Regions from separate parts of the Streptomyces chiangmaiensis genome, predicted to be linked through region 1. Evidence: riboswitches for the same ligand, from Rfam matches in the RefSeq annotation. Region 1 holds a riboswitch; the other holds the start of a gene.

Region 1 (4,206 bases):
CCGCCACTATCTGGTCCGCCGCGTCCTCGGCCCGCTGGGTGCCTGGTGGCTGGAGGACCGGTTCGACGGCAAGGTCGAGGTGCGCGAGGTCACCCGTATCGTCGGCGCCTCCGCGCCGGACGGCAGCCCGGCACTGACGGTCCTGACCCACGGCGGCCGCACGGAGGAAATGGCCGCGGACCATGTCATCGCCGCCACCGGCTACCGCGTGGACATCGCCGCGATGGACTTCCTGGGCCATGAGCTGCGTACACAACTGGCGGTGAGCCGGGGAGCGCCGAGGCTCGGCGCGGGTTACGTGTCCTCCCTCCCCGGCCTGTACTTCACGGGCCTTACGGCGGCGGCCTCGTACGGTCCGGTGATGCGCTTCGTGTGCGGGACGGAGTTCGCGTCACCGCGGCTGGCGGGGCATCTGGCGGCGGCGCACGGCTGAACCGGGGGTCCGGAGAAGTGCGGGGGCGCGACACCATCGCCTCCCCGCCGATCCGGACGATGACCGACCCGGACCTCACACGGCGTGGACTCCACCTCCGGTGAAGTGCCGCCGGGAGACCCGGAGTCGGGTCCGCCCGCGGCAATGTCCGGTACTGCCGGTGCGACAGGGGTTCCGAGCGCGCCGAGGTGCGCACGGGATACCGGACGTCGTCCGGTCCCCGCCGGACCGCTGGTGCGTTTCCATCCGTATTCTCTGATCATGGCCGCACCCCACACGTACTCACTTGTCGCCACCGACCTGGACGGAACGCTGCTGCGTGGTGACGACACGCTCTCCGACCGGTCAAGGACCGCTCTGGCGCGGGCCGCTGCGGGCGGCGCACAGCACCTCGTGGTGACGGGTCGCCCGGCGCCGAGGGTCCGGCCGCTGCTTGAGGACCTCGGCAACAAGGGGCTCGCGGTGTGCGGACAGGGCGCGCAGGTGTACGACGCCGGCGCGGACCGGTTGCTGTTCTCGGTGACGCTGGACCGGGAGTTGGCCGAGACCGCGATCGGAAAGATCGAGGCCGAGGTGGGGCAGGTGTACGCGGCCGTCGACCAGGACGGGGTGGACGGGCTCACGCTCATCGAGCCCGGCTATCTGATGCCGCACCCCACGCTTCCCGCGGTGCGGGTCGAGCGACGCGACGACCTGTGGTGCGAGCCCATCAGCAAGGTGCTGCTGCGCCATCACGCCCTCTCCGACGACGAGTTGGCGACGGTGGCCCGAGGCGCCGTGGGATCCCTGGCGACGGTCACCATGTCGGGCCCCGGCACCGTCGAACTCCAGCCATGCGGTGTCACCAAGGCGACGGGTCTCGCGCTGGCCGCCGGCTTCCTCGGCCTGAGCCCCTCGGGGACCATCGCGTTCGGCGACATGCCCAACGACATCCCCATGTTCGAGTGGGCGGCGCACGGCGTCGCCATGGCCAACGCCCACCCCGAACTGAAGTCGGTCGCCGACGAGATCACCACGTCGAACGAGGACGACGGCATCGCCGTCGTCCTCGAGCGACTGTTCCCTGCCGGCGGATCTCAGTACGCGCTGTAGACGTTGTCGATCGAGCCGTACCGGTGGGCGGCGTAGTTGCATGCGGCCGTGATGTTCGCGACCGGGTCGTACGGGTCGAACGCCGTACCCGGCACGTGGTACGTCCGGAAGGTCGGGTCGATGACCTGCAGGAGTCCCTTGGACGGTATGCCCATACGGGCGTTGGAGTCCCAGAGGTTGATGGCGCGCGGGTTGCCCGACGACTCGCGCATCACATTGCGGTAGATGCCGTTGTACGTGCCGGGGATTCCGTGCTTGGCCATGATCGCCAGGGACTGGCGGATCCAGCTGTCCAGGGAGCCGGCGCGGGACGCGGCACTGGTGACCTTCGCGGGCGCGGCCGGGGTGGCGGCGGAAGCGTAGGTCGCACCCATGATGGGGAGGGCGAGAACGGCTGCTCCAGTCCCCGCGACTGCGAGGGCGCGGGCGACGCGGGCGGCCTTGGAGTTGCGATTCCGACGGCGTGCGGGCAGGGCGAAAGCGGACACGGTGCATTCCTCTCCGACGCCTGCGAGGTGAGCTGTCGGGTTCGGGCGGGGAGGTGCCCGGCCGTGTCCTCGCTGCCGAGGCTCGGCTTCACCCCAAGCCGTTCCGGTGCGATGTCCGGTTCGGCGACTTACCTGGTTCCCCCGCTCCTGCCGTGAGGGGTCGAAGTCTTCTCGAGCGGTGGCAGGATTCGGCGTTCCGCTCGGGTCGAATGGAAGGTATGCGACCGCACATGTCGGGAACAAGCCCGAAATTCACTCTCGGGCCCAATTGGCCCTGATCATCGGGAATAGGCGAGACGATCCATTTTGTTGGTATGGGTTCAACTTGCCTATCGCAAGGGGCGTGTTGGTGATTGCGCCCGGAAGATTCACATCAGGGGCAAGTGACCCATTTCACTTCGACCCACGCAGGATGTAACAGGTCGATATAGGGCGTATGGCCCAATTCGGACAAAAGGCTCGGACTTCATCGGCTCGGCGGGGTCGACGGCTCAAAATTAGGGCATTTCATCCCAAAGGGGATGAGGTGTGATCGGACGCCGGCACTAGCCCGCTGCGCGAGGGATCCGCTTCTCCCATGTCCGATGGAACACGACCTCATAGCCGTCCTTGCAGACGATCTCGTTCCAGGTGACGAAGTCGGCGGCGGTGCAGGTGATCTCGGAGTGCGTCTCCACCCTCGCGTCCCATCCCCTGTCCGGGCGGTGCAGCCGGACCGACCAGTCGCAGCGGGTGCGGGCGGTCGACGGACCCGCGTCCTCGACGGTGTACGCCTCCAGCGCGTCCTCGGTCACTTCGAGACCGTCGGGATACACCTGGGTGCCGTCGCGGCACGGGTCGACCACCAGGAGCCATTCACCCTTGGCCACGTCTCGCACCGACAGGCGTGCCGGGCGCGGTTCCTCGAGCATGGCGGCGGCGCTGACGCCGAGCGGCTCGGACTGCTGCGGTTCCCCGAAGACGATGTCCGGCCCCGACTCCGGTGCGCGCACGGGCAGTTCGAGCGAACTGCCCGCCGGGTACAACGTGAAGCCGGCCTCCGAACCCGGCTGCGGCCACAGCCACGGCCAGTATGCGGAGGAGACGGCGAGGCGGATGCGGTGGCCGGGACCGAAGGCGTGGCCGATGCCGTTCAGTTCGACCGCCACGTCATCGGTCGCCCCGGGGATCCAGGGGACCGCCCGGTCGGGGCCCCGGCGCGCCGACAGGTTCAGGGTGCCCCGGGTGACCAGCGTCGACGACCCGTCGGGTGCCACGTCGCACAGCCGGGCGACCACCTGGCCGTGCGGTACCGGGCAGGCGAGCCGCAGCCGCACCCGGGGCCGCCCCAGCACCCAGGTCTCCTCGGTCGCCGTGAACTCGAAGCATGCCGATCTCGCGTCCTCCTCGCGCTGATCGGGCGGCAGGTCCGCGTCGTCGCCACTCGGGACGAAGCGGCCCGCGTCGAGGCCGGTGTGCATCGGCGACCGTACGAGCACCGGCGTGCCCTGGAGCGCGTACGAGACCCGGCTGACGTTCGGCGACGGCCAGGACGGCTCGGCGACCCAACGGCCCGGCAGCACGTCGTACTTCGTCGCCGGAGGATGCGGGTCCTTGACGTAGGCCCGCAGCAGCGGCTCCGCCATGATCCCCGTGTCCTCGCCCTTGAGCCAGTGGTCCCACCAGCGCAGGGTCTCCTGCAGGAAGCCGATCGCCGGTCCCGGCAGGCCGTGGTCCGGGTACTGGTGCGACCACGGCCCGATCAGGCCGCGGACGCGATCGGCCGGGAGATGCTCCAGGAGCCCGAGCACGGCGTCCCGGTACGGGTCGTACCAGCCGCTCACAGCGAGCACGGCAGCCTGGAGCCCGTCGTGGTCCTCGCGGGCGTCGTCGGGCCGCCGGTGGTCCTCCCACGCCGCCTGTGCCGGCCAGGAGTGCACGAGCGGGTCCAGCGCCTGAAGGCGCCTGGCCCAGACGTCCCGCCACACCGTGCCCACGTATGCCGGGTCCGGCGGACGGGCCGCGAGGGCGAGCAACGCCGCCGACCGGGCGGGCAGGCCCGCCGCGAGAGCCGACCCCCCCACGTCGTGCACGTCGTTGCCGGGACGGTCGTCCGTGGGGCACACCGCGACGACCGCCTTCAGCGGGGCTGGCGCGAGGGCCGCGATCCGGAGGGAGGCGAAGGCGCCCCGCCCGATGCCGAACACGCCCACA
Region 2 (4,206 bases), on a different contig from region 1:
GTCTCCCGGACCTGCAACTCGCGGTGGATTCAACCGATCTGCGCTGGCGGGGAGGGCTCATCATGCGTGGATTGCGCACACTTCCTGTGGAATTCACCCCGATTCCCAAAAAGATCACCTCCGTCCCGCCGGATGACGCGGCGAACGCACCGCCGGTCGCAGGGGGGTGACAGCTCTTCACCTCTGTGATCTTCACGTGATCTGCGCTGCATTAACTTGTGACAGGCGACCGACTGCCGATACGTTCACGCAGCAACGGGGCGGTACGCCACAGCCGCCCCTGCGTTCACTGCTGTCGTGTGAAAGGCAATCGCATGCTCTCCGGGAACGGTCGTCACCGTCGCCCCCGCCAGGCTCCGGCTCTCCTCGTCGCGGCAGGGGTGACCGGCTCAGCGATCGCGATTCCGCTGCTCGGGGCCACCGGCGCCAGTGCGTCCGACGCCACCACCTGGGACCAGGTCGCGCAATGCGAGAGCGACGGTTCCTGGAGCGCCGACACCGGGAACGGCCACTACGGCGGGCTCCAGTTGACGCAGCGGGACTGGGAGAAGTACGGCGGCCTCGACTACGCCCCGAGCGCCGACCAGGCGAGCCGTTCGCAGCAGATAGCCGTCGCCGAGAGGATCCTCGACGACCGCGGTGTCTCCGTCTGGTCCGCCTGCGGGCTCGTCGCCGGCCTGAACGAGGACTCCGGCTCCGCGGACGTCGACACGGGCGTCGCGGGCGAATCGTCCGGCCGGGGCTCCTCGTCCGGCTTCGGGCTCGACTCCGGCCTGTCCGACTCATCCGGAACATCCGCTTCCGCAAAGCCGTCCCTTTCCTTCGGCGCGTCCCACGACTCCGCCGACCACGGTGCGGGTGCGAAGCATTCCCAGAGCGCCGGCGGTCCGTCCGCTGCCGCGATGAAGGGTGACGAGTCGGACAAGTCCGGTCAGAGCGATGCCTCTTCGGGCGGCGGTGCGGATGAGACCTCCGGCTTCGGCCGCCATCGCGGCGGCAGCGCCGGCGAGGGCGACGCCGACGGCCGCACGGGCGACTCGATCGGCCGGCACGCCTCGCGCGACTCCCGAGCCGCGCGGGACGCCGCCGACGGCTCGTACACCGTCCGCCCCGGTGACAATCTGTCGGGCATCGCCGACTCCCTTGACCTCACGGGTGGATGGCGGGCGCTGTACGACGTGAACAAGCGGACGGTCGGCGCCGATCCGGACCACATCCTCCCCGGCCAGAGCCTTGCGCTCGACGCGGACCCGCACGCCGGGAAGCGCTGAACTGCACGTCGGCCTACGGTACTTCACATCCCGCTTCGGGCTTAATGTCCGGTTTGGCGATGGTGAGAGATGGGTCTCATCGGCCCTGATCGTCTTTGGAATTCGGCGGATCGGCTGCTTACGGTCATGACCGCTCGCCACAGCGGGCCCCCACGGTCGCAACGCCGAATCCTGCCAGTGGCCGTGCGGAACAGTCGTCGCGTCAAGCGCCGTAGGCAGGAGCGGGGGACCCAAGGTAAGCGCCGCGCCCGGACATGGACCGGGGCGGCTTGGGGTGAAGCCGTGCGCCCAGTGGCGCGCGGCCGGGCAACTCAACCGGCCCGAACCCGACAGCTCACCTCGCAGGCGTCGGTGAGGGGAACGAACCATGCTGTGTTCCGGCAAGGGCAAGCACCGCCGCCCGTCCAAGGCCGTCCGTGTCATCTCGCTCGCCGGTGTCACCGGTGCCGCCGTCGCCGCCCCGCTGCTCGCGGCCGGCAACGCCTCCGCGGCCACCGCCGCCGAATGGGACTCCGTCGCCCAGTGCGAGTCCGGTGGCAACTGGTCCATCAGCACCGGCAACGGGTTCTACGGCGGTCTGCAGTTCACGAACTCCACATGGGCCGCCTACGGTGGCACCGCCTACGCCTCGCGGGCGGACCTGGCCACCAAGGCGCAGCAGATCGCCATAGCCGAGAAGGTCCTCGCGGGTCAGGGCAAGGGCGCCTGGCCGGTCTGCGGCAAGGGCCTGTCCAGCACCCCGTACAACGGCGCGGCCGCCGGCGCCTCCTCCGGCGCCACGAAGAGCGGCGCCGCCCACACGACCTCGCAGCAGGCCTCCCGTTCGGCCGAGCGTCCGGCCGCGCAGAAGACCGGCACCACTTCGGCCGGCAAGAAGGTCGAGAAGGGTGACGGCGAATACAAGGTGATCAAGGGCGACACCCTCAGCTCGATCGCCGCGAAGCACCACGTCCAGGGCGGCTGGGAGAAGCTCTTCCAGCTGAACAAGGACATCGTCGAGGACGCCGACCTCATCTACCCGGGCCAGCAGCTGCACCTGAAGTGACAGCGGTCCGGTAGCCGGTCCACAGCGTCCTGATGTACGTGACCTCCGGCGTGACGGTCGCGTGAAGGCAGCCCCCGTCCCCACGGGCTCCCCGCTCCGGTGCGTGTTCCCCCGTACGCACCGGAGCGGGGCTTTTTTGCTTACGCGCCCCGCGCTCTTCACCGCGACTTTCCCTCCGCCTTTGTTCCGCACAGGAACAATGTGGACCCTCACTCTGTCCACGGGACGGTCGGTCGGCTGGCCGATGACCCGGGACGGTTAGGCTCTAGTCGCAAGGTGCCCCGCACTCTCAGCGTCACATCCAAGAAGGAGATGCTCGTGCCGTCCATCGACGTCGTCGTAGCCCGGGAAATCCTGGACTCCCGAGGCAACCCCACGGTCGAGGTCGAGGTCGGCCTCGACGACGGCAGCACGGGTCGTGCCGCCGTTCCGTCCGGCGCCTCCACCGGCGCCTTCGAGGCCATCGAGCTCCGCGACGGTGACCCCAACCGTTACCAGGGCAAGGGCGTCGAGAAGGCCGTCCTCGCCGTCATCGAGCAGATCGGCCCGGAGCTCGTCGGCTATGACGCCACCGAGCAGCGGCTGATCGACCAGGCGATGTTCGACCTGGACGCCACCGACAACAAGGGCTCGCTCGGCGCCAACGCCATCCTCGGCGTCTCCCTCGCCGTCGCCCACGCCGCCTCCGAGGCGAGCGACCTCCCGCTCTTCCGCTACCTGGGCGGCCCGAACGCGCACCTGCTGCCGGTGCCGATGATGAACATCCTGAACGGCGGCTCGCACGCCGACTCCAATGTGGACATCCAGGAGTTCATGATCGCCCCGATCGGTGCGGAGTCCTTCTCCGAGGCCCTGCGCTGGGGCACCGAGGTCTACCACACCCTCAAGAAGGTGCTGAAGACCAAGGGCCTGTCCACCGGCCTCGGCGACGAGGGCGGCTTCGCCCCGAACCTCGGCTCCAACCGCGAGGCCCTGGACCTCATCCTCGAGGCCGTCAAGCAGGCCGGGTACGTCCCCGGCGAGCAGATCGCCCTCGCCCTGGACGTCGCCGCCTCCGAGTTCTACAAGGACGGCAAGTACCTCTTCGAGGGCAAGGAGCGCTCCGCCGCCGAGATGACGGAGTACTACGAGGAGCTCGTCGCGGCCTACCCGCTCGTCTCCATCGAGGACCCGCTGTTCGAGGACGACTGGGCCGGCTGGAAGGTCATCACCGACCGGCTCGGCGACAAGGTCCAGCTGGTGGGCGACGACCTGTTCGTCACCAACCCCGAGCGCCTGGCCCGCGGCATCGAGGAGGGCACCGCCAACGCCCTGCTGGTCAAGGTCAACCAGATCGGTTCGCTGACCGAGACCCTGGACGCCGTCGAGCTGGCCCAGCGCAACGGCTTCAAGTGCATGATGTCCCACCGCTCCGGCGAGACCGAGGACGTCACCATCGCCGACCTGGCCGTCGCCACCAACTGCGGCCAGATCAAGACCGGCGCCCCGGCCCGCTCCGAGCGCGTCGCCAAGTACAACCAGCTGCTGCGCATCGAGGAGATCCTCGACGACGCCGCGGTGTACGCCGGCCGCAGCGCGTTCCCGCGCTTCAAGGGCTGAGCGGGCAGGGCCACGCCTTAGCCCGTCGTCCGTACGTCCCCGTACCCGGTCCCGTACCGTGTGCGGGGACGTACGCACGTGTGAAGGGGAGGCGGGGACATGGCCGTGAAGGACCGTGACCGGTTCTCCACCGCGACCAGGCTGCGGCTGCTCGGGGAGCAGACGGCGGCCCGGGTCTATCGCTCCCAGACCAGACGGCAGGCCCGCCGTTCCCGGCTGACCGGCCGGGCCGCGCTGCTCGCGCTCGTCCTGTGCTCGCTGGTCGTGGCGCTCGCGTATCCGATAAGGCAG

The links. Region 1 has a riboswitch for cyclic di-AMP ahead of VXC91_RS07990 (transglycosylase SLT domain-containing protein). Riboswitches for the same ligand answer to the same signal wherever they lie in the genome.
Region 2: another riboswitch for cyclic di-AMP. It lies ahead of VXC91_RS04265 (transglycosylase family protein); the one in region 1 lies ahead of VXC91_RS07990 (transglycosylase SLT domain-containing protein).

Annotation. Positions count from the first base shown of each region.
Region 1 is NZ_JAYWVC010000016.1:59,956-64,161, forward strand. It holds gene VXC91_RS07980 (FAD-dependent oxidoreductase) at 1-433, shown strand, start outside; gene VXC91_RS07985 (HAD family hydrolase) at 695-1,525, shown strand; gene VXC91_RS07990 (transglycosylase SLT domain-containing protein) at 1,510-2,013, opposite strand; cyclic di-AMP (ydaO/yuaA leader) riboswitch at 2,016-2,217, opposite strand; gene VXC91_RS07995 (CocE/NonD family hydrolase) at 2,559-4,206, opposite strand, start outside.
Region 2 is NZ_JAYWVC010000007.1:67,401-71,606, reverse strand. It holds gene VXC91_RS04275 (cytochrome P450 family protein) at 1-170, shown strand, start outside; gene VXC91_RS04270 (LysM peptidoglycan-binding domain-containing protein) at 315-1,271, shown strand; cyclic di-AMP (ydaO/yuaA leader) riboswitch at 1,469-1,634, shown strand; gene VXC91_RS04265 (transglycosylase family protein) at 1,639-2,316, shown strand; gene eno (phosphopyruvate hydratase) at 2,629-3,915, shown strand; gene VXC91_RS04255 (FtsB family cell division protein) at 4,015-4,206, shown strand, end outside.